4 regions of the Devosia sp. LjRoot16 genome follow, and region 2 is predicted to be linked to each of the others. Evidence: predicted binding sites of a transcription regulator. Region 2 holds the regulator's gene; each other region holds the start of a gene.
The links. The regulator LexA, encoded in region 2, represses DNA repair genes until DNA is damaged. The targets are predictions, from matches to a motif close to TGTTCNNNNTGTGTTCNG.

Region 1 (7,464 bases), on a different contig from region 2:
AACCGTGGTCGTGGGCATGCCGAGGAGCCGGGCCGCTGCAGCAAAGCTGCCGGCCTGCACCACGCGGACGAAGACATCGATTCCTTCGAGTACCATCGGCGCATTATGCAGATTCCTGCACGATGTTTCCAGCTGAACTGTGATTGTGGGATAAATCGTCGCTCACTACGTTCCGGGTCTTGCGATGGCATGGGGCCATCCACGAAGGTTGGGCTCGGCGCATGGATTTCCTCACTTCCCTCAATTTCTGGCTGTGGACTGCTCAGGTTGTTCTCGCACTGCTCTACCTGATGGCGGGAGGCATGAAGGCGATCCGCCCAATCGCCGACCTCACCAAGATGATGGCTTGGCCCGCCGAGTACCCGCGGCTCACGCGCTTCGTCGGCTGGGCCGAGGTGCTCGGCGCCATCGGCCTGATCCTGCCGATGCTGACCGGCATCCTGCCCTGGCTCACGACGCTTGCTGCCGTCGCGCTGGTGCTGGTGCAGATCCTGGCGATCGGCTTTCACGCCCGGCGCGGCGAGACCGCCAAATCGCTGCCGATGAACCTGGTTCTGCTGGCGCTCGCGGTGTTCATCGCCTGGGGCCGCTGGGGCCTGTTCGGGGGCTGAGCCGCACCCGCTCAAGGGCCGCGATACGGCGCGGCCCTCTGCAGATTTCTCCCGGGGGTGGCGGGGTTACAACCCGAACGTCACGTTGCCCGCGTCATCCATGGAAAAACCCGGATTCCATGCGACTTCCCAGGCATGGTCGTCGGGGTCGGTGACATAGCCGCGTAGCCCGCCATGCGGCGGGGCGTCGGCCGGACGGATGACCCTGCCACCGGCCGCCGCCAATTGCGCGATCAGCGGCGCCACTTCGCCCGCAGTGGCGACGTTGTGGGCTAAGGCGAAGGCACCCGGCGTCCGCAGCCCGGTGCGGTTCATGTCCGCCTCCAGCTCAGCGGTCAGGAAGGTACCGAGCACCATGCCGTTGAGCTGGTAGAAGACGATCACATCGCTCTCATAGGCTGGCGTCCACCCGAACCCTTCGCTGTAAAAGCGCCGCGAGCGGGCGAGGTCGGTGGTGCCGAGGGTAATGACGGAAACTGCAGGCTTCATTTGGCCAAGACCTTTCACTGCGCCGCTCCCCGATGGAGCAGCGTTCAAGGCCATGGGACTCGGTCGCCGAAGCGAAGGCCAGGACCGCCGAAGCGGGACAGGGCTAACCGCACCTGCCTCTCCTTTTCTGACCCATCTAAGCTAGCAGCCGGCGCCATCGGGTCAATGCCGCGGCGCTCTCTCTCCACCGGTTTGTTCTTGTTCTGTTCTCATTGGGATGCTATTCCTAATGGAACGTTACCCGTGGCGAGTCGCTTAAGGGTTTGGAGAACGGACATGCGGGTCAGCGCCCCTAACTTCGAGCAACTGGAGCGGTTGAACGGCACCCGCGATGCGGACCTGATCGCGCGGCGTTACGTCGACCCGGCGCTCAATCGTGGCCGTGGCGCGCAGACCAACAAGGGCAGTCGCTTCGATAGGCAGAGCCGCGAAGAGTTCGACGACGGTTGGGGACAGGTCGAGGATTTGAAGCCGTTCGAAACCATCGAGCATGTCGAGCGCGCCAAATCGATCATCACCCGCAACGAAAGCCCGGATATCGGCTTTGATCGCTCGATCAACGCCTATCGCGGCTGCGAGCATGGGTGCTCTTATTGCTTCGCCCGCCCGACCCACGCCTATCTCGGGCACTCGGCGGGGCTGGAGTTCGAGCGCGACATCTATGTGAAGGCCAACGCCGTCGAGCTGCTGCGGCGCGAGCTGGCCGACAAGCGCTATAAGCCCAAGCCCATCGCCATGGGCACCAATACCGACCCGTACCAGCCGGCGGAGCGGCAGCATAAGCTGACCCGCGGCATCCTCGAATTGCTGCTCGAGACCAAACACCCGGTGACCATCACCACGAAATCGGCGCTGGTGGTGCGCGACCTCGATATCCTGAAGCCGCTCGCCGAGCAGAACCTGGTGCGCGTGGCGCTGTCGATCACCAGCATGGACCACATCCTGTCGCGCAAGATGGAGCCGCGGGCCTCGACGCCGGAAAAGCGCCTTGAGGCAGTGCGGCTGCTGTCGGAAGCGGGCATTCCGACCACGGTGATGGCGGCGCCGATGATCCCGGCGATCAACGACATGGAGCTCGAACGGATCCTCGACGCCGCGGCGGCGCAGGGCGCGGTGGGCGCCAATGCCATCCTGCTGCGGCTGCCGGGGGAAGTGCGCGACATTTTTCGCGAGTGGCTGCTGCGGCATTTCCCCGACCGGGTGAGCCACGTGATGAGCCTCGTGCGCGACACGCGTGGCGGCAAGGACAACGACCCGAATTTCGGCACGCGTTTCGTCGGCGAGGGTCCATACGCGACCCTGCTGCGCCAGCGCGTCGACCTCGCCAAGGCACGCTACAAGCTCGACCGGCCGATCGCGCCGCTGCGCACCGATCTGTTCACGCCGCCGACGGTGGACGACGGACAGATGACGTTGTTCTGAGCGGGATCCGTGGCTCCCAGGACCCCCTCTCTGGCAAAATCTAAGGCTTAGCCAAACGGCTAAACCTAAGATTTTGCTTTCTCCCCCGCCAAGGGGGAGAGTCCCGACTGCTGCTCCAATGCGGATGGAGGCCACCGACCATCTCCCCCTTGGCGGGGGAGAAAGCGAAAACTTGGGCTTAGCGCAGCTAAGTCCTTAGTTTTCGCCAGAGAGGGGGACGTGAAGCACGCGCAAGGATGCGCCCGACGTCCACCGCGGTTTCGCCAATCTCGAGGCGTACGACGCCGAGCGAGAGGAACGAGAAGCTGGTAACACAGATGCCACTTGCCCCGCAGGCGTGCATGGCGATGCTTGAGGACATGCCCTCCGATTCGCCCGTCATCATCAGCAAGCCGACGCTCAAGTTCGAGCGTGCCGCCATCAAGCGCGGGGCGAAATTCGTCTGTGGCGTCGATGAGGTCGGGCGCGGCCCGCTGGCCGGACCGGTGGTGGTTTCGGCGGTGATCCTCAACCATCGCAAGGTGCCGGAAGGTCTCAACGACTCCAAGGTGTTGACCGCCGCGCAGCGCGAAGCGCTGTACGAGAAGATCATGGCGTCGGCCATCGTTTCGATCGTGGTGGCGCCGCCGACGATCATCGCACAGCTCAACATCCTGCAGGCCTCGCTCTGGGCGATGCGCAAGGCGGTGCTGGGACTGCAGGTGAAGGCCGACCACATCCTGGTCGACGGCAACAAGCTGCCCAAGGACCTGCCCTGCCCCGGCGAGGCGATCGTCGGCGGCGACGGGCGCTCGGTATCGATCGCCGCGGCGTCGATCGTCGCCAAGGTGACCCGCGACCGGATGTGCCTGATCATGGACTTCGAAGAACCGCAATTCGGCTTCTCGAGCCACAAGGGCTATGCGGCGCCGCAGCACCTCGAAGCCCTCACCGCGCACGGTCCGGGCCGCCACCACCGCATGGATTTCGCCCCCTGCATCCAGGCGCAGCGGATGAAGACGATCGCCGCCTGAGGCGGACGACACGTATCCGCGCCTTAACCTCTCGCTAACCGCGAAGCTTAAATCCCCTTTAACCCTAACGCCTTACAACCGATCCCGTTAGTACTGCGTCAGGGTTCGAGTTATGTTGCGTACCGCGCGTATGGCGGCTTCCGCCAATGCGGAGGGGAGCCTGCTCCCCATCGACACCATCCTTGTGGGCGATTGCATCAAGCACATGAATGCCTTGCCGGCCGGCTCGGTTGACCTCGTATTCGCAGACCCGCCTTACAACCTGCAGCTGGACCAGGGCCTGACCCGGCCGGACCAGTCGCGCGTTGCCGGCGTCGACGACGATTGGGACAAGTTCGACAGCTTCGCCCATTACGACATCTTCACACGCGCCTGGCTGAAGGCCGCGCGGCGCATCCTGAAACCGGATGGCGCCATCTGGGTGATCGGCTCGTACCACAACATCTTCCGCGTCGGTGCGGCGTTGCAGGATCTCGACTACTGGCTCCTCAACGACGTGATCTGGCGCAAGGCCAACCCGATGCCCAACTTCCGCGGCACCCGGTTCACCAACGCGCACGAGACGCTGATCTGGGCCGCCAAGGATCGCGACAGTCGCGTCACCTTCAACTACGAGCAGATGAAGCAGGCCAATGACGACGTGCAGATGCGCTCGGACTGGCTGTTCCCGATCTGCACCGGGGCCGAGCGCCTGAAGGACGACGACGACGAAAAGCTGCACCCGACGCAGAAGCCGGAAGCCCTGCTCTACCGGGTGATCAGCGCGACGACCAAACCCGGCGACGTGGTGCTCGATCCGTTCTTCGGCACCGGCACCACCGGCGCGGTGGCCAAGAAACTCGGCCGCCACTTCATCGGCATCGAACGCGAGGACACCTATATCGCCGGCGCGCTGAAGCGCATCGCCTCGATCCGCCCGCTCAACGCCGCCACCATCGAGACGGCAGTATCGAAGCGCGCCGCACCGCGCGTGGCCTTCGGTTCGCTGGTCGAAATGGGGCTGATCGCCCCGGGCACCGAGCTCTACGATGATCGCCAGCGCTGGAGCGCACTGGTGCGCGCCGATGGCTCGCTGGTCTCGGGCGGCCATATGGGTTCGATCCACCGGGTCGGCGCGCTGGTGCAGGGGGCAGAGGCCTGCAACGGCTGGACCTTCTGGCATGCGCGGCAGGGCAGCCGGCTTGCCCCTATCGACGATCTGCGCAGCCAGGTGCGCGCCCAGATGGAACGACTTTCGGCCTGAATCTGACCTCCAATTCAACTCAGGCTGCGCTCGCCGCCGGCTCGAAAGAGCCGGCGGCTTTCGTTTGTGGGGATGATCTTGTGAGCCAAACTCACCAACCCACAGGGTGTCATCCCTGCGAAAGCAGGGACCCATCCCACCGCCTGCGCCAGCTGAGAGTTGGGTCCCTGCTTTCGCAGGGATGACATCGAGTGGGTTGGACTGCCGAGGCTCCCCTTACTCCACTCCAGCAGCGGCCAGCACCTTGCGGAAGACGCTCGGCAGGGCTTCGGCATCGAGTTCGCGCGGATCGGCCCACCAGCCCGCCTTGAGCTCGGCCGGATCGGCCACCACAGCCGACCATACGTCGAGCTCGAGCCGGAAATGGGTGAAGACGTGGACAACCTGTCCATCATAGCGCCAGTCGGAAGCCACTGGATGCACCACGGCGCGCTTGTCCGGCGTCCAGTCCGAGACCGGTGTCTCGGTCATCTGCGCCAGCAGCCCCTTCTCGGCCCGGGTCTGCAGGTACACATCGCCATCGGCATCGCGCATGACGAAGGCATGGCCGTAGCGGGTGGGACGGTCCGCCTTCTCAGGCTTCACCGGATAGAGCAGCGGATCAAGCTTGGCGCCGCGGCAGCCCGGCTGGATCGGGCAGAGCATGCAACTGGCGTTGCGCGGCGCGCAGATGGTGGCGCCAAGATCCATCAGCGCCTGCGCGAAATCCCCCGCCCGCTCAGGCACCACCGCCTGCACCGTCCCCCGCACCAGGTCCTTGGCGTCGCGCACCGGCACGTCGAGCGCCAGGTAGCGCGCCACCACCCGGTCGACATTGCCATCGACCACCGCCACCCGCTCGTCGCCGGTGATCGCGGCAATGGCTGCGGCGGTGTAAGGCCCGATGCCGGGCAGGGTCAGCAGTTCCGCCGAGCTGGTCGGGAACCGGCCACCGAAGCGCTCGACCACGGCCTTGGCGCAGGCATGGAGGTTGCGGGCCCGGGCGTAATAGCCGAGCCCCGCCCACTCGACGAGCACGGCTTCGAGCGGCGATGCGGCGAGATCGGCGACGGTCGGCCAGAGGTGGAGGAAGCGCGCGTAGTAGCGCCCGACCGCTGCAACCGTGGTCTGCTGCAGCATGATTTCGCTGAGCCAGACGCGATAGGGATCGGCTAGGATACCGCGGGCGCGGTCGGCCGGTCCGACCCGCCATGGCAGGCTGCGCGCGTGCCGATCGTACCAGGCGAGTACGGCGGCGGCGTCGAGCGGCACGGGGTTTTGCTGGGGCGCGGCATTTGACATGATAGCGGCCACAGATGGCGCGCCGCAGCAGCGGGCGCAAGCGGCGGCGGGAAGTTGTTACCAGTGGCGGACAAGCCGAAATCGAAACCCAAGGACGATGCGCCGCCCAAACGGCTCAACCGCGCCGTCGGCGTGGCCGAGGCGCTTGGCGGGGTGCTCGATCCGGCGCTGAAGAAGCGCGGCTTTGCCAGCCGCGACATCCTCTCGCACTGGCCGACCATCGCGCCGGCGCCGTACGACAAGGTGACTCGGCCGGACAAGCTGAGCTGGCCGCGCGGCGAAAAAGGCGCCGAGGGGGCGACGCTTTACCTCCGCTGTCACCCCGGCCATGCCCTGGCGCTGGCGCACGAAGGTCAGCGGGTCGCGGCCTCGATCAACCGGTATTATGGCTATTTCCTCGTCGGGCAGGTCCGGCTCAGTGCCGAACCGTTCGCGATCGAGGATGCAGTGCCCGAGACAGTCCCGGCGCTGCCGGAGGTCGCCCGGGCGCGGATCAGCCGCACGGTCGAGCGGGTCAGCGATCCGGGGGTACGTGACGCCCTCAGACAACTCGGACAGGCGATCGCCCGGAGAAAGCCCGATTGATCAGTGCCTATTCCGCGTTGCCATTCGAGCGCAGCTCGTATGGCCTTCGCGCCTCAATCGCTGCACTGGAGCGATTTGCCCTGCGGGACATCGCGAAGTGTTCATCGCCGGTTGAACTTGCCCGGCCTAGTTTGCCCCGATATTAGGGCGAGCAACGAAAAAACGGAGTGAAACTCGTGGCCAACCGTCGCAACATTCTCATCGGGTCCGGCGCAGCTGTCGTCGCGGCAGCGGCGGGGACCAGCGTGTCCTTCCTGTTCGGCGCCACCGGCGCCCTCGCCCAGCAGTTCGACCAGGCCAAGCTGATGGCGCCGGCCGGTGGCGTAGCCGACCACCCGCTTGGGCCGGCGGACGCCAAGGTGACGCTGATCGAGTACCTGTCGCCGACCTGCCCGCACTGCGCTGCGTTCACCAACACCGTCTATCCGCAGCTCAAGACCGAGTACATCGACACCAACAAGATCCAGTTCATCCCGCGCCCGTTCATGCGCAATGTGCTGGATGCCGTGGTGTTCATGCTCGCCGAAGCGGCTGGCCCGGAGAAGTATCACGAGGTGATCGACACCTTCTTCAAGACGCAGGACCAGTGGGCCGCATCCAACACGCCCAATGACGCCATCTTCGGCATCGCTCAGCAGCTTGGTTTTACCAAGGAAACCTACGACGCTGCCTTGACGAATCAGGACCTGTTCAAGGGACTGGAAGCGGTGCGGGATCAGGCGCTGGACGAGTTCAAGCTCCAGGGCACGCCGACGTTCTACATCAACGGCAAGATGCTGACTGGAGAAAACTCGTTTGAGGCTCTCAAGGCCGAAATCGA
Region 2 (7,464 bases):
GTTCGATCTCTGCGGGCGTCATGTGTTCGCGCGCCGTGGTGATGTAGAGGGTCTTGAGGTCGTTGCCGCCAAAGGCCGGGCAGCTCACCTGGCTGACGCCGGGCACCTCGACCACCTTGTCGAGCTTGCCGTCGGGCGAGATGCGGATGACCTTGCCGCCGCCCCAGCGGGCATTCCACAGACAGCCCTCGGAGTCGACCACCGAGCCATCGGCGCCGCCAGGGCCGTCCATGGTGAAGAAGTCTTCCCACGGCCCGACCGGCAGGCCGGTCTCCGGGTCGGTGGCGCATTTGACGATCATCTTGCCGGCGTCCGTGAAGTAGGCGGTGCGGCCGTCGGGCGAAAAGCAGATCGAGTTGGGGATGCGGATGTTCTCGATCACCTTGGTGGTCTGCCCGGCCCGGTACTGGTAGACGCCGCCGACTCCCGCTTCGGCTTTGCGGCCCATGGTGCCGATCCAGAAACCACCGGTGCGGTCGACGCGGCTGTCATTGGTGCGGTTGGTCGGAACATCGCCGTCGATCTCGGCGATCACCGAGGTCGTGTCGGTCAAGAAGTCGTAGCGGAGCAGGGCGCCCGACTGGGCGATTGCAAGGCTCTGCTTGTCGATCACCGCGCCGGCGCTGACGGTGTCCTTGAAGGTGATGCGGTCGACGATGTGGCCATCGGTTCCGGCGCTCAGCATGGTCTGGTTGAGGATATCGAACCAGAACAGGCGCTCGAGCAGCGGGTGCCAGAACGGGCCTTCGCCCAGCTCGCAGCGGCTATCGACAAAGAGCTCGGCCTTGGTGTTCATCGCGGTTTTCCCTGGTCATAGGCAGCGACGGCCGCGGTGGCGCGCAATGCCACATCCGCGGCGGACATGCCGGGCTTGAAAATGTAGGTGCCGAGACCGAAGCCGGCGCAGCCGGCGGCGAAGTACTCGGTGAAATTATCGGGATTGGCGCCCCCGACGGCGTAAAGCGGAATGTCGGGTGGCAGTACGGCCTTCATCGCCTTGATGCCCTTGGGGCCCAGCACTTCGGCCGGAAAGAACTTGAGGCCCGTGGCGCCCGAGCGGATGGCGTTGAAGGCGTCGGTGGGCGAGAAGACGCCCGGATACGAGGTCATGCCACGCTCGATGGTGGCGCCGATCACCGCCGGGTTGGTATCTGGCGAGACGACGAACTGCCCCCCGGCATCAGCAACGGCATCGACGTCGGCGCGGCTCAGCACGGTGCCGGCGCCGATCAGCGCCCGGCCCTCGAACACCTTGGCGGCATCCTCGATGGAGCGCAGCGCCTCCGGCGAGTTCAGCGGCACCTCGATCATGGTGATGCCGGCGAGCACCAGGGCGTCGCAGACTTCGAGGGTTTCATGAGGGGTGATGCCGCGAAGGATCGCGATGATGTGTCGGTGGGTCATGGTCTATGCCTGTCTTGCAGCCTTGAGGCCGGCGAGGGTGGCGTCGGTTGCATCGATAATGCGGGTGCTGGCGCCCAGCCGGGCGAAGGCCATCTGGTAGAGCCCGCAAAGGCCGACGCTGCCGACCAAGGGGATCTCGGCTTCGCCGATCCAATCGCGCTGGCCGCCGATTTCAGCGCCGATGAGCAGACCCGAGAGGAACCCGGCGCACCATGGTGCGCTGCGTCCTGAGAGGAGCGAGCCGGCGCGAACCTTGAACAGCGTCGCAGTCAGCCGTTCGGGACGTTCCAGCCCCTGATCGAGGCCGGCTTCGAAGCCGCGCTCCCGATCTTCGCCTTCGAGTTCGCCACCCAGCGAGTGACGCAGTACCGAGTGGGTGCGCAGCAGTTCGAAAATCTCGCCGGTCATGGCGCTCGAGAAGCGCTCGAGCCTGGTGCCAGAAAGCAGCGCCCATTTGCTGTGGGTGCCGGGCATCACCGCCAGACCGGAGAAGCCCGGGAGCAACGATGACAGGCCCAGCAACTGGGTTTCCTCGCCGCGCATCACGTCCTCGGCGCCGACATCACGCAGGCAGACGCCGGGAAGAATGCGGGGGTTGAGCGGACCGGGCATGTCGGGCGCCACCGCGCCTTGAACGAGGCGACCAAGCTCGGCCGGCGCGTCGAGATAGGGGGCCTCGATCCAGCCCTGGCGGGCACCGGCCATGCCGCAGATCAGCACGTCTTCGACATCCTCGGCGACACCGCTGAGCAGCGAGGTCAGCACATCGGGGTATTGTTCGCGGCTGAGGCGACCCATGCCATCCGGCGACGAGCGCGCGAAGGCGATCTCGCCGGCGGCGTCGATGCCCCATGCGCGCAGATTGGAAGTGCCCCAATCAACGGCGACCCATTCGACCTCTGCTGCCAAAACCTTCTCCCTGGCGCTGCACGTTTGCTGCGCACCGCCATGCCGCTAAAGCGCGATCGGGAAGGTTGTCCACTCTCCTGGTACGATCGCGACGGCCATTTGCATGGCGGCGCTGCCCGAGGATGCCCGAAGCCTCCCTTGGCGGCGCGGACCGTAACGTCTTTGCCGGCCCGGCCCTAGTGCAAATATCGGCGGGGAGGTTCGGTTTCATAAGAAAAAGGGCCGGCAAGGCTGCCGGCCCAGGGACCCGATTGGCGGTGGGGTCAATACGTCAGTATTTGCGCAGCAGGCCCACCAGCCGGCCCTGCACCTTCACCCGGTCAGGCGGGAAGATGCGGGTCTCGTAGGCCGGGTTGGCCGCTTCGAGCGCAACGGAGTTGCCGCGGCGGCGAAGCCGCTTCAGCGTCGCTTCCTCGTCATCGACTAGGGCGACCACGATCTCGCCAGTCGAAGCGGCGTCCTGCTTCTTGATCAGCACGGTGTCGCCATCGAAGATGCCGGCGTCGATCATCGAGTCGCCGCGGACTTCCAGTGCATAGTGCTCACCAGGCCCCAGCATTTCAGGCGGCACCATGATGGAGTGGCTGTGGGTCTGGATCGCTTCGATCGGCGTGCCTGCCGCGATGCGGCCCATTACCGGGATCGTCACCGCCCGATAGGAGTCGGCATTGACCACCGGTGCCGAGGGGCGGGCCGGAGGCGCCGACACCTTGCCGAGGTTACCCTCGATGACCGAGGGCTCGAAGCGGGCCTTGCGACCACCGAGCGAGGGGTTCATCGAATCCGGCAGCTTGATCACCTCGAGCGCGCGGGCCCGATTGGGCAAACGCCGGATGAAGCCACGCTCTTCCAGCGCGGTGATCAATCGATGGATGCCGGACTTGCTTCTCAGGTCGAGCGCGTCCTTCATCTCGTCGAACGAGGGTGGGATGCCGGACTCTTTCATCCGCTCGTGGATGAACATCAGCAGTTCGTGTTGCTTGCGCGTAAGCATGGGCGGCTCCGTGAGCAGAATCGGAACAAAGACTGAACGTGTTATACGTGTTCCAGTTATGTTCTGCAATCGAGCGGTGAATATTGCGTTACGATTGGGGGCGCAGCGAGCGGAATGAGCAGGTGTCGGGCCTAGGAACGCCGCTGCTCTCACCCATTGGCGAGGCGGCGGAGGAGGGCCGTGGCGGCGAGGAGATCCGAGGTAGCCTTGCCTTCGGTGAAGGCGTGGAGAGTGCCCGCAAGGAGCTCGTAGGCGGCAGTCCGCCGGTCCCTCGACCACAGGCGTGCGAGGCTCATGGCGGCCCTCAGTTCCCAGGCGAGCGCTCCCTGGGTTCGAGCGAGATCGATGGCCTCCTGCAGCAGCCGCGTGCCGGCCTCGATATCGCCGTCAGCGACCCTCGCGAGGGCGAAGGCCCGCAGGATCTCGGGTCGGCACCAGCCGCTGCTGCGTTCGGGGGAGAGCTTCAGCCCGCGCAGCGAGCCGGTGAGCGTCACCCAGGTCTCGGCCTGCAGGAAGCTCGCCGGCTGCAACAGGATGGCGCTTTCGCTGCGACGGCCTTCGCGGACGGCGATGTGGATCATCACCTTGCGGTAGAGATCGGCCCATGAGGTCCAGAGCGGCAGCCCGGCATGCTCGGCCGCGCGCCCCAGTTGCGTGATGCAGCCAACGGCTCGGTCATCCTCGCCGTACCACAGCAGCAAAGGGCAGGCGCCGAGGCCAATCGCTTCGCAGAGGGCCCAGGGACCTTGCTCGGCGGCGAAGTTCAGCGCCTCGAACAGCAGGTGGCGGGATTGGTCGGGCTTGCCCAGCAGCCACAGCCGGCGCGCCTCCACGACGCGCAGGGCCCCCCTCGGCGGGGAGGTCAGAATGGCGAGCGGCGCCGGCAATTGCCAGTCGGGTCCACCGATCATGGCGTTGGCGAGGCGGGCCGAGGCGGCATGGTCGCCGGCATAGTGGAGCGCCTCCGCCTGCAACCGGTCCGCGGTTTGCGCCAGATCGCGACGTCCGGCAGCGCGGGCATAGGCAAGAGCCGCCTGCGACAGCCCGGCGGCGTGCCGGAGGTGACCGGTGCGCAGCGCCAGGGCCGAGCGGACCAGCAGAAGTTCTGCATCGGCCCATGCGGCGGCCATGGTGCGGCCAAGGCGGGCCGCCTCGAGCAAGTGCCGGCCTTCGATGCGCAGCGGACCGGCGCGATCTTCCGTCAGCGTCGCCAGTTGCAGATGCAGCCGGAACCGCAGGTTGGCTGGCAGAAGCGCTCCGGCCCGTAGAGCTGTCACGGCGCGGCTCCGCATCTCATCATAGTGGCCACCCCGCAGCAGCAGGGGGCTCGCATGGGCCGCGAGGAGGGCGCCAGCGTCTAGGTCGCCATGCGGCGAAAGGCACCGGTCGAGTGCCTCGCGGACCTCCTCGACCAGGTCGCCATGCCGTTCCAGCCACTCGGCCCGTGACAGCTTCTGCCAGGCCTCGAGGGCATTGATGACATGCGACAGGGCGAGGTCGGCATGACGCCGTGCCGTCCGAGGCAAATCCTCCGACGCGGCGAGCCGTTCGGCGGCGTAGGCGCGCAAGGGGCGGGAGAGACGGTATCGCACTGCATGTCCACCCCGAGCGGTGAGCACCTGCGACTTTGCCACGAGGCCTCCCAGCGCGGCGATGAGGCGGCGATCATCGAGGTCGCCGTCGGTGGTCACGGCAGAGGCATCAGCCAGGTCGAACGCGCCGGCGAAGATCGACAGCCGCCGCAACACGATGCGTTCGTCGCCGGAAAGCGTGCCATGGTTGAGCTCATAGAGCCCGCGCATCGAACGGTGGCGCGGCGCAACGGTGCGGCGGCCATCGGACAGAAACTCGATACCGCGCTCGAGTTGGGTGCGCACTTCCTGCAGCCCGAACACCTGGATACGAGCGGCGGCCATATCGATGGCGAGCGGCAAGCCGTCGAGTTTGCGGCTGATGGCCACGAGGTGCCGGACGTCGCGGTCGCTGCCGCGCAGGGTTTCGTTGCCGGCCTGGACGCGCTCGATCAGCATGCGCACCGCGGCGTGGGTCATGGCCTCGTCCAGCCCGATATCGTCGCGTTCCGGCAGGTCGAGCGGCGCCAGGCGATAGACGTGCTCTCCGGCAGCTCGCAGCGGCTCGCTGCTGGTGGCGAGGACGTGGAGGCGCGGCAGCAGGCGCAGCACGGCTTCGATCGCGACGGCGGCGTCCTCGATCAGCGCGTCACAACTGTCGATCAGCAGCAGTTTGTGAACATCCACCGGCCGGTCCCCGCTGCCCGCTGCGAGCGCCCGCAGCAACTCCGGCTCGACCCTGCGACCGCCGGTCAGCGTGGAGAGGTCGACATAGGCGCCCCCGTCGGCGAAGCGACCGGCCAGCCGCTGCGCCGCCACGGCAGCGAGCGAACTCTTGCCGATGCCGCCCGGGCCCACGACGCTCACCAGCCGGCGCGCCGTGACCATGTCGGCAACGGCGCGCAGCGCCTCGTCACGGCCGATCAACTGGACCAGGCTACCTGGCAGTGTTGCGGGTGGGCCGTCGGCAGCGCGAGCAACCGGCGTTCTGCCGCCGACCGGCGCGATAAAGCGATAGCCGCGGCCCGAAACGTTGGCGATGTAAACCGGCCTGGTGGAGGAATCGCGCAGCGCACGTCGAATGGCGGCGAGGTGCACGCGCAGGTTCACCTCCTCGACGAAGGTCTCGGGCCACGCCACCCGGACCAGCTCCTCCTTGGTTACGAGGGCGCCGGGTCGCTCCAGCAGTGCCAGAAGAATGGCCATGGCGCGGCTGCCCAGACGCACCGGCTTGTCGTCCTCGAACAGCAGGTGGCGGGAGGCGTCGACGCTGAAGCCACCAAAATGCAGTAACTGGTCTTCGGACGCCCCGGCGGCATCCGGCGAGCGCAGCTTCAGTTCATTTGGCGGGCCATTCATCGGGTCAGGGGCCGAGGGTAGGGTGGTGCGGGGGCGGGAAACGGCCGCCGTGCTGCGCCGCCGTCTCGTCGATGCGCTTCACCCAGGCGATTGCGCCTTGCTCGAGGGCGGTAGCGCGGGCCTCTGCAAGAAGGCGCCGGGCGGCCGCTGGGTCGAACCAGATGGCCGTGCTTGCCTGGGTGCGCAGCACCTCGGGTTTGGTCCAGCCGACGGTGCCTTCGGCGACACGCCGCAGCGCCAGTTCGGAAATGGCGCGGCCGTCCACCGTTGCCAGGTGGTCGGCTTCGATCGCATCGAGGCTGTCGACCTCGAGCGGCTCCTCGTTGACCTCGTGGGGATTGAAGCGGAGATCGATGGCGCGGAGCAGGCGGCGGCCCCAGTTGCGCCAGTAGTTGAGCCCGTCGCCGCCAGCTTCCTCCATCAGCTCGAACGCATAGGAGCGGGCGGCCTGTTCGTCATCGGTCCAGATGGCGATGGGGGCACAGGCCAGCGCAATGGCGTGACAGTTGGCGATGAGGTTGTCGCGGCGTGATCGCGCCAGGGTGTCGGCAGCGATCTCGACCGCCTCCTGGCCGTCGCCGGTGAGACACGCGATGCGGGCGAGGACGATGCCCATCGAAACGTAGGGGTGCACAGAGGTGCAGGGGATGAACCCCTTGGCCTCGCGTCGGACGCGTTCCGCCACCCGTTTCGCCTCGGCATGTTCGCCGAGAAAGTGCAGCGACTGGGCGATCGATTTGTAGGCGAAGATCGGTTCGTCGAGCCGCTCGCGCGTCGCCTGCTCGACCATGTCGTAGGCGATTTGTCGGCAGCGCGGATAGTCCGCCTCGGTGAAGGTGGCGCACCACTGCATGGCCATTTCGGTGTGCGTGTCGGCCGCTGAAATCGTCATCGGCGCTGCCTCCGGATCGGTTGCGGAGACAATGCTGTCGCGGCTGACGGCAGCATGCCCCAGCAGAGACCCTAGCGAGTCGGCCAACCCGCGGCGTGTGAAGAGTTGCTAAGAAGCATGAATCGCTCGGCGCGCCGTTACGATACTTCACAGCGATTAACTGGCAGCATGACCGGCGCCGGATCAGCTTTGGACCACCGAGACAGAACTCGGTCTCACCAAGGAGAGATCCAATGCTTTCAACAAAGATGATCGCGCTCAGCCTCGCGACAGCGCTGCCGATGCTGCTCGCGGCCATGCCGCAGGCACTCGCCGCCGAGATCAAGAATGTCGTG
Region 3 (7,464 bases), on a different contig from region 2:
ATGAGCTGTTGCAACCGACCCTGGACATCCGCCACCGGTTGCTCGCCGATCGCCACCAGCTGAGTGCCGATCAACGTGCGGTGGGCAGCCGTGGCGCGAACCACCGCAAGTTGATCACCGAACCAGCAGAACTCGACCGGAAATTTCGGCCGAGGCGGCGCGGCGACGAAGGTGTGGCCGTCGCCGATGCTGGCCGCGATACCGCGCAAGGCAACGACCGCCGCGGCATCGGATAGCGAGGGCAGCCGAGCAGACAGCTCGGCCACCTTCGCCTCGAACGCCGCCTGCGAGATGAGATGAAACGGCTGTCGATGCCGGGTGACGATCCCTTCGGCCAGGTGAGCGAGGTCGGCCTGCCAGTCAGTGGAGCTTTCGATGGTCCGCCTCCCTCAATCGAGTCCGCCCGCCGGCCCTCGCTACGGCCGGACGATGCCGCCATCGCGGCGGCGGTCTTCGGCCATGTAATGCGACTTCGCCGCCTTGTCCGGATCGAGCAGCGCTTCGGCCTTCTTCACGTCGATATCGATGCCAAGCCCGGGCTGCTCGTTGCCGTAGAGGTAGCCGCCTTCGAGCAGCGCATGGCCGGGGAACAGTTCGTACTCCTCGGGCTTGAAGTGGTTCTCCTCCTGGATGCCGAAGGCGGTGGAGGCGAGATCGACATGCATTGCCGCCATCTGGTTCACCGGGTCGTTGTCGCCACCTTCCTGCCAGGCGGTCTGCACGCCGAACCATTCGCACAGCGTCGCGATCTTGCGCGCCTGGGTGATGCCGCCGCCCTTCGAGATACGGACGCGGACGAAATCGATCAGCCGCTCGGTGATCAGCGGCAGATATTCGTGCGGGTTGACGAACAGCTCGCCCATTGCCTGCGGCGTGGCGCATTGCTGGCGCACCTGGCGGTACCAGCCGACCTGTTCGGGCGAGAGCAGATCCTCGAGGAAGTAGAGCCGATAGGGCTCGAGGAGCTTGGCCAGCTGCACGGCATTGGTCGGCGCCAGGTGCTCGTGCACGTCGTGGGTAAATTTCGGTCCCCAGCCGAGCTTGTCACGCAGGTGCGCGAACATCTCGGGGATGGCCTGCAGGTAGGCGTCGTCGTCAAAGGCCTTGTCCTGCGGCCAGTGATCTTTCGGCCCGCGGGCATTGGCGCGATCGAGGAAACCGCCGCCGCCGTAATTGCCCAGCTGGCAGCGGATGACCGTGTAGCCCTCCTCCCAGTAGCGGCGGACATCGTCCTCGAGCTCGGTGAGCGAGTCGCCCTGGGCGTGGGCGTAAGCGGCGACAGCGCTGCGGGTCTTGCCGCCGAGCAACTGGTAGACCGGCATGCCGGCTTCCTTGCCCTTGATGTCCCACAACGCCATGTCGATGCCGGCTTGGGCAGTGTTGCCGATGGCCTCGTTGCGCCAGTAGCTCTGGGTATAGACGGACTGCCAGATGTCCTCGATGCGGCTGACGTCGCGACCGATCAGCAGGGGCGTGACATTCTCGATCGCCGCCTCTACCACCTTGGCGCGGTAGTGGTCGGAGGCCGATCCGATGCCGTAGAGGCCGGGCTGATCGGTCAGAACCTTGACGAACAGCCAGGTGCCGTCGGCGCGCGTGCGGATCGTCTCGATCCCGGTGATCTTGGTCATCTCTTCCCTATGTCTGCTTGTTCCGGCCGCTGGTCGGGCCGTTCGGAGTCGCGAGGAGGTGAGCTTCGCAACCAGCGGCGGCGGAGGCAAGTTGGGCGAAGGTCGAGCGCACCGCTTCGGTGCAATTTGTTCTCTTTTTGTTCTTGACTACCGTTCAGCCTCACTGGTTCCTTGTGTGTCCCTAAGCCGGAGGACCGATGAGATGACCGATCTGCCACAGCTGTCGATGTTCGCTGAGGACACGCGGCCGCTCAAGTCGATCAGGGTGCCGCCACGACAGGGGCGCGACCCGGTCTTCTTCGCGGTGCTGGTCGGTGGCGGGATCCGCCCGGTCTTGCAGGAGATCGTCGACGAGCAGCGGCGCCTCTACGGCATCACGGCGGCGCTGTTGCCGGCGACGACGCTCCATATCTCGCTGGTCGGCGTCGGCTTCTACCAGGAACTGAGCGGCAGCGACCTCGCGGTGGCGATGGCGACCGGTGAGGCGATCGGCTTTCAGCCGTTCGATATTGCCCTCACCCGGCTCGCCAGTTTCCGTCGCAAGGTGGGCTCGCCGCCGCTGGTGCTGCGCCCCGGTTCGGACACGCCGCTGGTGGAGCTGGCCCGGCTGCTGCGCTGGGGCATGCTGGAGCGCGGCTTCGAGGTGCGCTCGGCCCCCAGCGAGGCGTTCCACCTGACGCTCTGCTACGACCGGGTGCACGCACCCGAGGTGGTGCTGGAGCGGCCGCCGACATTGCGGGTGGACGGGTTCGCGCTGGTCCGCAGTTTTTATGGGCAGGGACGGTATGAGGTGATCGGGGAGTGGCCACGGCGGTGAAGGCACGGACGCTCCACCAGCCCATCTCCCCGTTGGCGCCGATGGGAGGCACAGGGCCTCCGCTCCCACCGCGTGTCATGCCAGCGAAAGCTGGGACCCAACTCTCAGCTGGTGCGGGCGACGAAGTGGGTCCCAGCTTTCGCTGGGATGACAGCCGGTGAGATGGCAAGGTCGGGCCCACCATGGGCCCCTTGGAATTCTCCCCCGCAAAGGGGAGACGAGACCGGTGACTGCGGCCGCTGGTTGTTCACTCTTCGTTCTTGCCTTTGCCCGTATAGTCGGCTACCTGTCGTCGACTCCTCCGGGGCATCTCATGGCGCGTACCAAAACCTCCTATGTCTGCCAGGCCTGTGGCGCTCTGACCACCAAGTGGCAGGGGCGGTGCGAGGCGTGCGGCGAGTGGAACACCATCGTCGAGGAGATCGTCGATTCGGGCGTCGGCGCCGGGCCGAAATCGGCAATCGCCGGCGGCCGGCCGATCGAGCTGCTGCCGCTGGCCGGTGAAACCGAGACGGCGGCGCGGGTCGAGACCGGCATCGGCGAGCTCGATCGGGTGACCGGCGGCGGCTTCGTCATGGGCTCGGCGGTGCTGATCGGTGGCGATCCGGGCATCGGCAAATCCACCCTGTTGCTGCAGGCGGCGGCCGCGCTGGCCGAACGCGGCCGGCGCATCGTCTATGTCTCCGGCGAAGAAGCGGTGGCGCAGATCCGGCTCCGGGCGCAGCGGCTGGAGCTGGGCGATCGTCCCGTGCTGCTGGCGTCTGAAACCAATGTCGAGATCATCCTCGCCACGCTGCAGAACGGCCCGCCGCCGGACCTGGTGATCATCGATTCGATCCAGACGCTGTGGACCGATCGGGTCGAGAGCGCCCCGGGTACCGTGACGCAGGTGCGCACCTCGGCGCAGGCGCTGACCCGCTTCGCCAAGAAATCCGGCGCCGCCGTGGTGCTGGTCGGACACGTCACCAAGGATGGGCAGATTGCCGGGCCGCGCGTCGTCGAACACCTGGTCGACGCGGTGCTGTATTTCGAGGGCGACTCCAGCCACACCTTCCGCATTCTGCGCGGCGTGAAGAATCGCTATGGCGCCACCGACGAAATCGGCGTCTTCGAGATGTCGACGCTGGGCCTGCGCGAAGTGGCCAACCCCTCGGCATTGTTCCTCGACCAGCGCGACAAGGACGCGGCAGGCTCCGCCGTGTTCGCCGGCATGGAAGGCACACGCCCGATGCTGTGCGAAGTGCAGGCGCTGGTCTCGCCCTCGCCGCTCGGCACGCCGCGCCGCGCGGTGATCGGCTGGGATTCGTCGCGGCTGTCGATGGTACTGGCGGTGCTGGAGACGCGCTGCGGGGTGCGGATCGGCGCCAACGACATCTATCTCAACGTCGCGGGCGGGCTGAAAATCAACGAGCCGGCGGCCGACCTGGCGGTGGCGGCGGCGCTGATCTCGTCACTGACCGGCTCGCCTCTCCCCTCGTCCAATGTCTATTTCGGCGAGATCTCGCTGGCCGGCGGCGTACGCCCGGTGGCCCATGCGGCGCAGCGCCTGCGCGAGGCGCAGAAGCTCGGTTTCCTGGGCGCGGTAACCGGTCGGCTGGGCAAGGGCGACGTGCCCAACGGCATCGCCGTGGGCGAGTATGCCGAGCTCGCCGAGCTCATCGGACGTATCGCGGCCCGTGGTCAGCGGCAGGCGGCAGAGTAGCGCTTTGGCCACGCCATCTGCTTTCCGTGAACATCGGCCATGCACCTCATCCTCCGTGCTTGGCTTTGCCACGATTAATGGTTACACGGGACCCTGAAGCGGGTCCCAGGGGCGGATTTTCTCTATGTTGACTGCATTTGACGTCGGCATCGGCGTTCTCGTCCTGATTTCGGCGATCCTGGCTACGGCCCGTGGATTCACGCGTGAAATCCTGTCGTTAGCGACCTGGGCGGGCTCCGCGGCGATTGCCGCCTATGCTTATTTCAACCACAAAGAGATCGCGCGCGGCTATATCGCTGAGCCGATCGTGGCCGACATCGTGACGGTGCTCGGCACCTTCATCGTGGCGCTGATCATCCTCCACCTGATCACCATGCGGATCGCCGATTTCGTCGTCGACAGCCGCGTCGGGCCGCTCGACCGCACGTTGGGGTTCATCTTCGGCGTCGCCCGTGGGGTGCTGATTGCGGTGATCGTGGTGATCTTCGGGCTGTGGCTGATGCCCTCGAACCTGCCCTCCTGGGCGGCCGAGTCGCGCTCGCTGCCGATCCTTCGCAATTTCGGCGACAGCCTGATAGCGCTGTTGCCGCCTGATCTCGAGAAGCAGGTCACCGACATCCTGCAGCGTGGCGCCGGTGGCGGCACGGGCGAGGATGCGTCGCCTGACGACGTGCCGACGCCGGATGCTGACGTGCCCAACGAAGAGGGCACCGACCAGCTCGAGAACGACGCGCCGCTGGAGCCGCCGGCCGAGGGGGCCGCGCCTAACGCCTGATGAAATTCGGGTGAGCGCATTGCATATTTGTGAACGGGGCCGCATCTGCGGTCCCGTCTTGTTTGGCCCGACCTGAACCCTGGAGGTGCCCGATGACCCAGAACGCCAAACCGATCGCGGAATGGGACCATGATACGCTGCGCGAGGAGTGCGGCGTGTTCGGCATCCTCGGCCACCCCGAGGCCGCAACCCTCACCGCACTCGGCCTGCACGCGCTGCAACACCGCGGACAGGAAGCGGCGGGCATCGTCAGCTTCGACGGCAAACAGTTCCATTCGGAACGCCAGCTCGGCCTCGTCGGCGATCACTTCACCGACCCGGCGACTGTCGGACGCCTGCCCGGCCACCTCGCCATGGGCCATGTGCGCTACTCGACCACCGGCGAGACGATCCTGCGTAACGTGCAGCCGTTGTTCGCCGAACTGGAAGTCGGCGGCATCGCCATCGCCCATAACGGCAACTTCACCAACGGCCTGACGCTCAGGAAGCAACTGATCTCACAGGGCGCCATCTGCCAGTCGACCTCGGACACCGAGGTGGTGCTGCACCTGATCGCCCGCTCCAAGAAAATCGCCTCCTCGGATCGCTTCATCGATGCCCTGATGCATCTCGAGGGCGCGTTCGCGCTGGTGGCGATGACCCGCACCAAGCTGATCGGCGCACGCGATGCCAACGGCATCCGCCCGCTGGTGCTGGGTGACCTCGACGGCAAGCCGATCTTTGCGTCGGAGACCTGCGCGCTCGACATTATCGGCGCCAAGTTCGTGCGCGATGTCGAGAACGGCGAAGTGGTGATCTGCGAGACCCAGCCGGATGGCACCATCACCATCGACTCGGTGAAGCCGTTCGCCCCCCGCCCCGAGCGCATCTGCCTGTTCGAGTATGTCTACTTCGCTCGTCCGGACTCGATCGTCGCCGGCCGCCCGGTCTATTCGGCGCGCAAGCGCATGGGCATCAACCTCGCCAAGGAAGCGCCGGTCGAAGCCGACGTCGTGGTGCCGGTGCCCGATGGCGGCACGCCAGCGGCGATCGGCTATGCGCAGGCGAGCGGCATCCCGTTCGAGCTCGGCATCATCCGCAACCACTATGTGGGCCGCACCTTCATCGAGCCAACCCAGTCGATCCGCGCCTTTGGCGTGAAGCTGAAGCACTCGGCCAACCGTGCCGAGATCGAAGGCAAGCGCGTCGTCCTGATCGATGATTCCATCGTGCGCGGCACCACCTCGGTGAAGATCGTGCAGATGATCCGCGAAGCCGGCGCGCGCGAGGTGCATATCCGCGTCGCCTCGCCGATGATCTTTTACTCCGACTATTACGGCATCGACACGCCGGACCCCGAGAACCTGCTCGCCAACCAGCACCCCGACCTCGAGTCGATGTGCCGGTTCATCGGCGCGGATTCACTGGCGTTCCTGTCGATCGACGGGCTCTACGACGCGGTCGGCGGAGTGAAACGCAACCCGCTCAGCCCGCAGTTCACCGACCACCATTTCACCGGCGACTATCCGACCAAGCTCACCGACCTCAATGGCCGCAGCAAGAACGATCCCAAGACGCTGTCGCTAATGAAGGAAGCGAGCTGACGGGGTTCTGGAATGATCCAGAAATCCGGCCCGCGCTGACCCCCACCCCTGTTCCCTCCCCGCAAGGGGGACGCGGTAGCGCCCCGAGGGGAGGGAGACCCCCTACACTGACATTGAGACTGTCGTCTCCCTCCCCCTTGCGAGGAGGGACAAGAGTGGGGTCCACCGGCCTACCGGCCATCGCTGTGACACCTTTGCCCTTCCCCACATTCAGCTCCCCCGCTAGAACCCGGGCCGAAACTCCAGGGAATCTCACGCATGACCACCAACTCGCTTGCCGGCAAGATCGTCCTCGTTACCGGCGCGTCGCGCGGCATCGGCTATCAGGCGGCGCTCGAAGCGGGGCGGCGCGGGGCGCATGTGATTGCTGTGGCGCGCACCATCGGTGGGCTGGAAGAACTCGATGACGAGATCCAGCAAGCCGGCGGCAGCACCACGCTGGTGCCGATGGACCTCAGCGATTTCGACGGCATCGACCGGCTCGGGCATGCGATCTTCGAGCGCTGGGGACACCTCGACGGGTTCGTCGCCAATGCGGCGATGCTGAGCGAGTTGCGCCCGCTGGCGCATGTCGAGCCCAAAGAGTTCGACAAGCTGATGGGCCTCAACGTCACTGCCAATTACCGGCTGATCCGCTCGCTCGACCTGCTGCTGCGCCAGTCGGTGGCGGGCCGCGTGGTGATCATCTCTTCGTCGTCGGCGCGCTCGGCGCGCGCCAACTGGGGCCCGTATGCGGCGAGCAAGGCGGCGGTCGAAGCGCTGGCCAAGAGCTATGCCGCCGAAGTCGGCGGCATCACGCCGGTGCGGGTCAACGTGTTCTACCCAGGCGCCGTGCGCACCGCGATGCGGGCCAAGGCAATGCCGGGCGAGAACCCCGACACCCTGCCCCGCCCCGCGGCGCTGACCCCCAAGCTGATCGACATGATCGCGCCGGAGTTCACCGAGAACCGTATGCT
Region 4 (7,464 bases), on a different contig from region 2:
CACCAGCACCAGGCCGGCAGTTTCGACGATGGCGCCGTTCGGTCTGTCGATCAGGTCGGCGCAGCGCAGGATGCCGCGCCGGTCGAGTTCGGGGCGGAGGAACCCCACCGGGTGCCCCTTAAGCGACAGCGACAGTGTCCGGTAGTCGTGCACCACCGATTCTCCCGGGGCCATCATCGGCAGGTCGCTCTCGGCATCGTCAGGTTTCGACACTTTCTTCGAGATCGCGAATAGCGGCAGCTGCTCAGCTCCAGCCACGCCGTTGAGCCCGCGCACCACCCAGAGCGCCTCGCGCCGGTTGAGCCCCAGCGAGCCGAAGGCGTCGGCCTCGGCCAGCTTTTCCAGCGTCGCCACCGGAATGCCGGTCCGCACCCAGAGGTCGCGGATCGAGGCGTAGCCATCACCGCGGCGGGCGACGATCAGGTTGGCATGATCCTGCTTCAGCCCGATGACCTGCCTGAGCCCCAGCCGGATCGCCTTGGTCGACAGGATATCGTCGCGCATCTCGGCATGTTGCTTCGCGAGCCGTTCGCTGGCCGGTGTGCCGTCTTCCAGCACATGCAGCCAGTCCGAGCGGTTGACGTCGGCGACCCGCATCTCGACTCCGTGCTCGACGGCGTCGCGGACGATCTGCGCCGGCGAGTAAAACCCCATCGGCTGGCTGTTGAGCAGGGCGCAGGCGAACACATCGGGGTAGTGGCACTTCATCCAGCACGAGGCATAGACCAGCAGCGCAAACGAGGCGGCATGGCTTTCCGGAAAACCGTAATCGCCAAAACCCTCGATCTGGGCGAAGCAGCGCCGGGCAAAGTCCTCGGCATAACCGTTGGTCTTCATGCCGCTGAGGAAGCGGTCCTTCAGCGTATGGATAGTGCCGTTGCGCCGGAATGTCGCCATGGCGCGGCGCAGCTTGTCGGCTTCGCCGGGGGTGAAACCGGCGGCAACGATGGCGATCTGCATCGCCTGTTCCTGGAACAGCGGCACGCCATAGGTGCGCTTCATCACCGCATAGAGGTCGGGAGGCATGGGTTCGATCTTCTCGAGTCCCTGCCGGCGCTTCAGATAGGGATGCACCATGCCGCCCTGGATCGGGCCGGGGCGGACGATCGCTACTTCGATGACGAGATCGTAAAACTCCACCGGCTTCAGCCGCGGCAGCATCGACATCTGCGCCCGGCTTTCGATCTGGAACACCCCGATGGTGTCGGCGCGATGCGTCATCCGGTAGACCGGGGCTTTCACGTGAGGCTGGGTTTCCTCGGCCATCAGCTGCGGCAGCGTGACATCGCGATCGTAATGCTGGTGCAGCAGCTCGAACGAACGGCGGAGGCAGGTGAGCATGCCGAGCGCCAGGATATCGACCTTGAGGATGCCGAGCGCATCGATATCGTCCTTGTCCCACTCGACGATGGTGCGGCTCTCCATCGCCGTCTTCGAAATCGGCACCAGGCTTTCGAGCGAATCGCGGGTGATGACGAAGCCACCGACATGCTGGCTGAGGTGGCGGGGGAAGGATTTCAACACCGGCACCACGTTGAACATCTGCGTCAGGGTCGGATCGTCGGGATCGAGCCCCAGCATCTTGATGCCCTTCAGATCGGCGGCATTGCCCCAGCCCCAATGCAGCTGGTTGAGCGCCCCGATGGTGTCGTCGGAAATCCCGAACACCTTGGCGGTTTCACGGATGGCGCTCTTCGAGCGATAGGAGATGACCGTCGCGGTCAGCCCGGTCCGCTCACCACCATATTTGTGGTAGACATACTGCATCACCTCTTCGCGCCGCTCATGCTCGAAATCGACGTCGATATCGGGCGGCTCGTCGCGCTCGGTGCTGAGGAAGCGGCCGAACACCAGGGTGACCTTGGTGGGGTCGACCTCGGTCACGCCCAGGCAGTAGCAGACCGCCGAATTGGCGGCCGAGCCGCGCCCCTGGCAGAGGATTTTCAGCTCATGCCGGGCGTAGCGCACCACATCCTCGACGGTGAGGAAGTAGGAGGCATAGCCCTTGTAGGCGATAAGGCAGAGCTCGCTCCAAAGGCTGCGCTTGATGTCGTCGGGGATCCCATCGGGATAGCGGTTATGCGCCCCTACCCAAGTCAGCCGCTCCAGCGTCTCCTGCGCCGTCTCGCCATTGCCGATGGTTTCGGTCGGATAGTTGTATTTGAGCTGGTCGAGGCTGAAGCCGATGCGATCCAGCAGCACCTGCGTCTCGGCGATTGCATCGGGATGTTCGGCGAACAGCCGGGCCATCTCGCTTGCCGGCTTCAGGTGCCGCTCGGCGTTCTGCTGCAGCCGGCGGCCGGCGGTTTCCAGCGTCAGGTGCTCGCGGATGCAGGTCACGACGTCCTGGACGATCTTGCGGTTGGGCTCGTGGTAGAGCACGTCATTGACCGCCAGCAGCGGCACGCCGGCCGCCGCCGCCATCGCGGCCAGCCGGTTGAGCCTGCTGCGGTCGGTGCCCTTGAAGGTCACGGCCGCAGCCAGCCAGACATTGCCCGGGCTGAGCTTGGCGAGGCGTTCGAGCACGGCGCCGGAATGTTCCCAGCGCGTCTCGTCGCAGTGGAGGATCAGCAGCTGGCCCTCGATGAAATCCGCGAGGTCGGCGAAGCTGAGCACGCATTTGCCCTTTTCGCTTTCCTCGCGGAGGTTGCCGCGGCTCAGCATGCGGCAGAGCCGGCCATAGGCTTCGCGATCCGAGGGGTAGGCGATGATGTCGGGGGTATCGTCGGCAAAGCACAGCCGGACCCCGACGACATAGCGAAAATCCGGCGCTTTATCTTTGAGGTCGCGATGCGCCACGTAGCCGCGCACCACGCCGGCAAAGCTGTTGCGATCGCAGATGCCGACGCCGCTCATCCCCAGCGCGATCGCTGCCGAGACCAGTTCCTCGGGGTGCGAGCCGCTTCGCAGAAACGAGAAGTTCGACGTCACCATCAGTTCGGCATAGCTGGGTCGGCTCATGCGAAGAACCCGTGCAGGAACCAGCGCGGCGCTTCGGCGGCGCCATAGAGCCCGATGCGGAAAATCCAGAAGCGCCGGCCGCCATCATCCTCGATGATGTAATAGTCGCGCACCGTGGTCAGCGGATCGAACGCCGCGAGGGCAGAAACATGCTCCGGCTCCCTGGGCTTCTGCGTTTCGGTTTTGGGGTCGTCGCGCGGGTCGCGCCGCTTGCTGCCACGCTCTGGCCCTTCCAGCACCTCGAGGTTTTTGCCCGAGCGCCACCACTCGGCTTCGATCCGCTCCGGCCCCGAGGCCTTGAGGATACGGTAAGCGATCCGCCGCCAGATGATCCGCATCGGCGGGCCATGCGGCACCTCCGCCATCACGTTGATCGGTTCCGGATTGGGCAGTAAGCGGAGCGGCCGCCGAAGTTCCGGATCGGGCAGCGCCTGAGGATCATCCTCGGTCTGGGCGATCACCGGCTCGAGCTTGGTGGCCCGCTCGGGGATGTGGGTGTTGACGAATTTCGAGCGGGTGAGCGCCAGCGGGCCGAGCCGGCTGGTCATCCGATCATAGAGCCGGTCGAGATCCTGTGCCCCATCCTGCACCTCGAACGCCCCAAGCTGAGTGCTCTGCACTTCGGACAGCGAGCTGGCCGCCAGCCGGATCATGTCGATACCGAACCCGGCGTCATATTCGCCTTCGAGCCGTTCGGAGCGGTGCACGAACAGCTGGGCGATATGGTTGGGGTCGCGGGTCGCCCGGCCGGCATTGATGGTGAGGTTCATCACCTTGTGGTCGACCCGATAGAGCAAGAGGTGAAAGGTCTGGGCCCCAAGGCCCTCGGCTTCGAGCCGCAGGCCGAGCTGGATGGCGAGGTCGCGCGCCGTCATCAGCACGTCGTCCATGTAGCCGATGGGTTCGGCGAAACGGCGCTCGGCATAATATTCGGCGATCGGCAGGCGTGGGGTGATCCGCTCTTCGATCCGGCCCAGCGCCTGGTCGAGCCGCAAAATCAGCGTTTCGCCGAAGCGGGCCTGCAGCGCCCGCCGATCCCGGCCATAGAGCTGGCCGATGGTCTTGAGCCCCATCTGGTTGAGCCCGGCAACCTGCGCCTCTTCGAGCCGCAAGCCGACGATCGGCAGGCTGTCGAGCGCCGCTTCGGTCTCGCCTTTGGGGACGATGCTGCCGGCGGAGAAATGCGCCAGGGCCCAGGCCGCCCCAACCGTATCGGCGATAGCGCCGGAGACGGTAAAACCGAGAATGCGCAGTCGGTTGACCAGCACCTCGAGCATTTTCTGTTCGCCGCCGAACAGGTGGGCCACCCCGGTGATGTCGAGCACCAGGTCACCATAGGGGGCCGCTGCCGTGTGCACGGCGACGATCGGGCTGGCGTTGGAATGCCAATCGGCAAAATCGGCGAACACCTGCTCAAGGTAAGCCCGGTCGATCTCGCGCACTTCCAGTTCCGGCACCAGCGCCCGTGCATCCGAGAGGTTCTGCCCGGAGATCAGGTTGGCTTTCGCCGCAGCCGCATCCACCGCGGCGAGCCGCATGGCGCCCTTCTGCTTTTCCCACAGGGCCAGCGGGCGCAACGATTGGGCGAGCGCCGGGTCAGCCCGCTTGAGACAGTCGGTGGCCCAGCGGGGCAGCGACAGGGCGAGATGGCGGCGCCGTTCGGTGAACAGCAGCTCCGGTGCGGCGTTTGGGTTCGACTGAAACGAAGCCATTTTCTGTCCAGTCCACAAGCATGGTCTTGCCTTCGGCGCGCTGCGTCTTGTCGCCGAGCCGGCCTTTTTCGATTTCGACCTGGAAGCGGGGAATTCCGGGAGCGCGCGGGTCGAACGGCAGCTCCCCGCTCATCGCTGGGGAGATGCGCCAGCGGAGCTTGGCGGCGCTCGCCTCGCGGCCCCGGCCATAGCGCACGAGGAAAGCCGAGGTCCCGGCGGCGGCGGCGCGGAGGCTCAGCCGGCGCGATACGGTGAAATCCAGCGCCTTGGGGTGGCTGGCGAGATCGGCGATGACCCCGGCAACCGCCCGGCAGGCAATGGCTTCTTCCATAGCCCAGAGCAGCTCGGTCATGCTGTCGATCCGGCCGATCACCAGCCGTGCCGGATCGATGCCGAACTGCACGAGCCCGGCGCCATAGGGCAGCCCGAGCTCCTGGCCTTCTCCCATGAGCTGCAGATAGAGCACCGCCTGTCGCTGCGAGGTCAGCAGCTGCCGGGCGAGCCCGAAAGTGAAGCCGAGCGCCGCGCCGCTCTGGCGCTGCTCATCGGCAAACACCTCGTGCAGCAGCCCATTGGGAGCAGCGAGCAGCTCGAGCGGATCGGCATTCTCGCCTCTATCATTGGCAGCTTGCCCCAGCCGCTCAGCTAGCAGCGCCGCGCCTTCGGCCAGCAGCGGGCGCTTTTCCAGGGCAGCAATTTTCAGTCGTAAGGCATCGAGATCGTGGCGTGCGAGGCCCGGCATCTGAGCCTCCCTGTTGTCAGTAATTAGAACAAACAGGGAACACCAGAGTCCGGTGAGGAGTCAAGCAGAAGAGTCCAGCGCACGCTGCGGTCACATCCTTGCGCTGCGGCAAGCGGGCACTTTCGCGATCGGGCGGGACTGCCTATGTTCCTCCTGAGCGCTTTCAGGAAAAGTTGCAGACTTTTCCGGTTCGAAAGCGCGACAAAATAAGAGCTGGAGCGTTTCGGCGTTTCCTTGAAACGGTGAAACACTCCAGTATCCGAAGGACTCCTCCCAATGTTCGATGCGTTGCGCTCCATCTTCCAGAGACCCGATGCCACTGTGCTCAGCATGGAGCCCAAACTGGCGGTCGCCGCCTTGCTGGTGCATCTCGCCGCCATCGACGGGCAGATCAGCGATCCCGAGCGGCAGGCGCTCGCGGGGACGCTGATGGATTATTACGGGCTCAACGAGACCGAGGTCAGCAAGTTGATCGTCGAGGCGACCAAGCGCGACCAGGAGTCGGTGGATTTCTACCGTTTCACCTCGGCGCTGAGCTCGCTGGATGAGGGCGAGAAGGTCGAGATCATCCGGATGATGTGGCAGGTGGTGTTCGCCGATAAGCGCAACCACGAGCTCGAGGACAATATGGTGTGGCGTATCGCCGAGCTGATCGGGGTATCGTCGCGCGACCGCACGGTGCTGCGCAACCAGATGGCGCGGGCCTGACGCGATGATCATCATCTCGACCACGCCGACGCTCGAGGGCCGGCCGATACGCGATTACCTCGGCATCGTCACCGGCGAGGTGATCGTCGGCGCCAATATCTTCAAGGATCTGTTTGCCGGGATTCGCGACATCGTCGGTGGCCGGGCCGGGGCCTATGAAGGGGCGCTGCGCGACGCCCGCAACACCGCGTTCGACGAACTCAGGGCCGAGGCGCAACGGCTCGGGGCCGACGCGGTGGTGGGGGTCGATATCGATTACGAAGTGGTCGGGCAGGCCGGCTCGATGCTGATGGTCTCGGTGTCCGGCACGGCGGTGCGGCTGTAGGGGCGCGCACCTAATCCTCATCCGCGGTGGTCATCCCCGCGAAAGCGCATATGCGCCAAGTCACGGTCGTGCCCCACCCACCGGCTGTCATCCCAGCGAAAGCTGGGACCCACCTATCCACTTGCGCTGCGGCGAGTTGGGTCCCTGCTTTCGCAGGGATGACACCGAGCTTGGGGCGCCGTCTGGTGCTGTCGCCTTAGCGCTGGATCGGAACATCTCAGGATGGGCCCCGGCCTTCGCCGGGGTGACTCCGTGGTGTGGAACGCTCAGCGCGTCCAGGCCTCGAACTTGCCGACATATTCCGGCTCATCCGTCTCGCAGTCGAAATCCTTCGCCTTGCTGTCGGCGGCCTGGCGCGCCAAGGCTTCGGCGTCTGAGTTGGCCAGCGCATCGACATAGGCGATGTGGCAGGTGGCGCCGGGGCTGATCCTGGTCACCACCAGCACCTCGCCGTCGGGCTTGCCCTCCTCGCCCTTGGTGAAGAAGCGGAGGATCGAGGCAAACGGCTTCCAGTAACCATCGGCGTTGGAAACGCGCCACTCGATCTTGTCGCCCAGCCGGTTGGGCGGCTGCAGCCGCTGCTTGGCCGCTTTCTCGGTGGTCGAGTTGAGGCCGTAGGAGACGGCCATCCGGAGGTCACTCTCGGAAACCATCACCGGCATGCCCTTGAGCCCGGTGCAGGCCCAGGTGGAACCGAAATCGTCAGACTGCATCACCGTGCAATCGATGTTGAGGTCGAGGTTGGTCTCGCTCGATTCGATCTGCTGTGCGACGGCGGGTGCGGCGAGCAAAAGCCCGACGGCGACATAAAGCGCACTGGCGAAAAACCGTCCCATCACGGCAAATCCTCCTTAAGGCTGCATGCCACCCGCGCATTCGTATGCCTTGCAATCATGGCCCCGGATAGGCCACAACCCGGCGAAATCGAAACGGTCACCGCTTCATGAAGCGCCGACCGTCTCTTAGTTTTCGTTTGTCGCGCTTCCGAACCGGAAAAGTCTGCAACTTTTCCTGGA

Region 1: the regulator LexA is predicted to act here: its motif matches at 1,294-1,311, upstream of ACSQ23_RS19780 (PA0069 family radical SAM protein).
Region 3: the regulator LexA is predicted to act here: its motif matches at 1,759-1,776, upstream of ACSQ23_RS18290 (2'-5' RNA ligase family protein).
Region 4: the regulator LexA is predicted to act here: its motif matches at 5,440-5,457, upstream of ACSQ23_RS07370 (ImuA family protein).

The regions. Positions count from the first base shown of each region.
Region 1 covers NZ_CAXUPH020000004.1:371,279-378,742, forward strand. Annotated here, with positions in the region: gene ACSQ23_RS19765 (LysR family transcriptional regulator) at 1-96, opposite strand, end outside; gene ACSQ23_RS19770 (DoxX family protein) at 222-611, shown strand; gene ACSQ23_RS19775 (VOC family protein) at 678-1,100, opposite strand; gene ACSQ23_RS19780 (PA0069 family radical SAM protein) at 1,377-2,522, shown strand; gene ACSQ23_RS19785 (ribonuclease HII) at 2,864-3,535, shown strand; gene ACSQ23_RS19790 (site-specific DNA-methyltransferase) at 3,648-4,778, shown strand; gene ACSQ23_RS19795 (A/G-specific adenine glycosylase) at 4,995-6,059, opposite strand; gene ACSQ23_RS19800 (DUF721 domain-containing protein) at 6,123-6,644, shown strand; gene ACSQ23_RS19805 (DsbA family protein) at 6,812-7,464, shown strand, end outside.
Region 2 covers NZ_CAXUPH020000003.1:48,968-56,431, reverse strand. Annotated here, with positions in the region: gene ACSQ23_RS14660 (SMP-30/gluconolactonase/LRE family protein) at 1-796, opposite strand, end outside; gene ACSQ23_RS14655 (2-dehydro-3-deoxy-6-phosphogalactonate aldolase) at 793-1,404, opposite strand; gene ACSQ23_RS14650 (2-dehydro-3-deoxygalactonokinase) at 1,408-2,313, opposite strand; gene lexA (transcriptional repressor LexA) at 2,585-3,307, opposite strand; gene ACSQ23_RS14640 (ATP-binding protein) at 3,457-6,237, opposite strand; gene ACSQ23_RS14635 (hypothetical protein) at 6,242-7,129, opposite strand; gene ACSQ23_RS14630 (alpha/beta hydrolase) at 7,363-7,464, shown strand, end outside.
Region 3 covers NZ_CAXUPH020000004.1:68,009-75,472, forward strand. Annotated here, with positions in the region: gene ACSQ23_RS18280 (S41 family peptidase) at 1-266, opposite strand, end outside; gene ACSQ23_RS18285 (enolase C-terminal domain-like protein) at 417-1,631, opposite strand; gene ACSQ23_RS18290 (2'-5' RNA ligase family protein) at 1,834-2,448, shown strand; gene radA (DNA repair protein RadA) at 2,762-4,150, shown strand; gene ACSQ23_RS18300 (CvpA family protein) at 4,275-4,925, shown strand; gene purF (amidophosphoribosyltransferase) at 5,018-6,508, shown strand; gene ACSQ23_RS18310 (SDR family NAD(P)-dependent oxidoreductase) at 6,767-7,464, shown strand, end outside.
Region 4 covers NZ_CAXUPH020000001.1:1,570,883-1,578,346, forward strand. Annotated here, with positions in the region: gene ACSQ23_RS07360 (error-prone DNA polymerase) at 1-2,961, opposite strand, end outside; gene ACSQ23_RS07365 (Y-family DNA polymerase) at 2,958-4,673, opposite strand; gene ACSQ23_RS07370 (ImuA family protein) at 4,558-5,415, opposite strand; gene ACSQ23_RS07375 (TerB family tellurite resistance protein) at 5,692-6,123, shown strand; gene ACSQ23_RS07380 (heavy metal-binding domain-containing protein) at 6,131-6,448, shown strand; gene ACSQ23_RS07385 (hypothetical protein) at 6,715-7,284, opposite strand.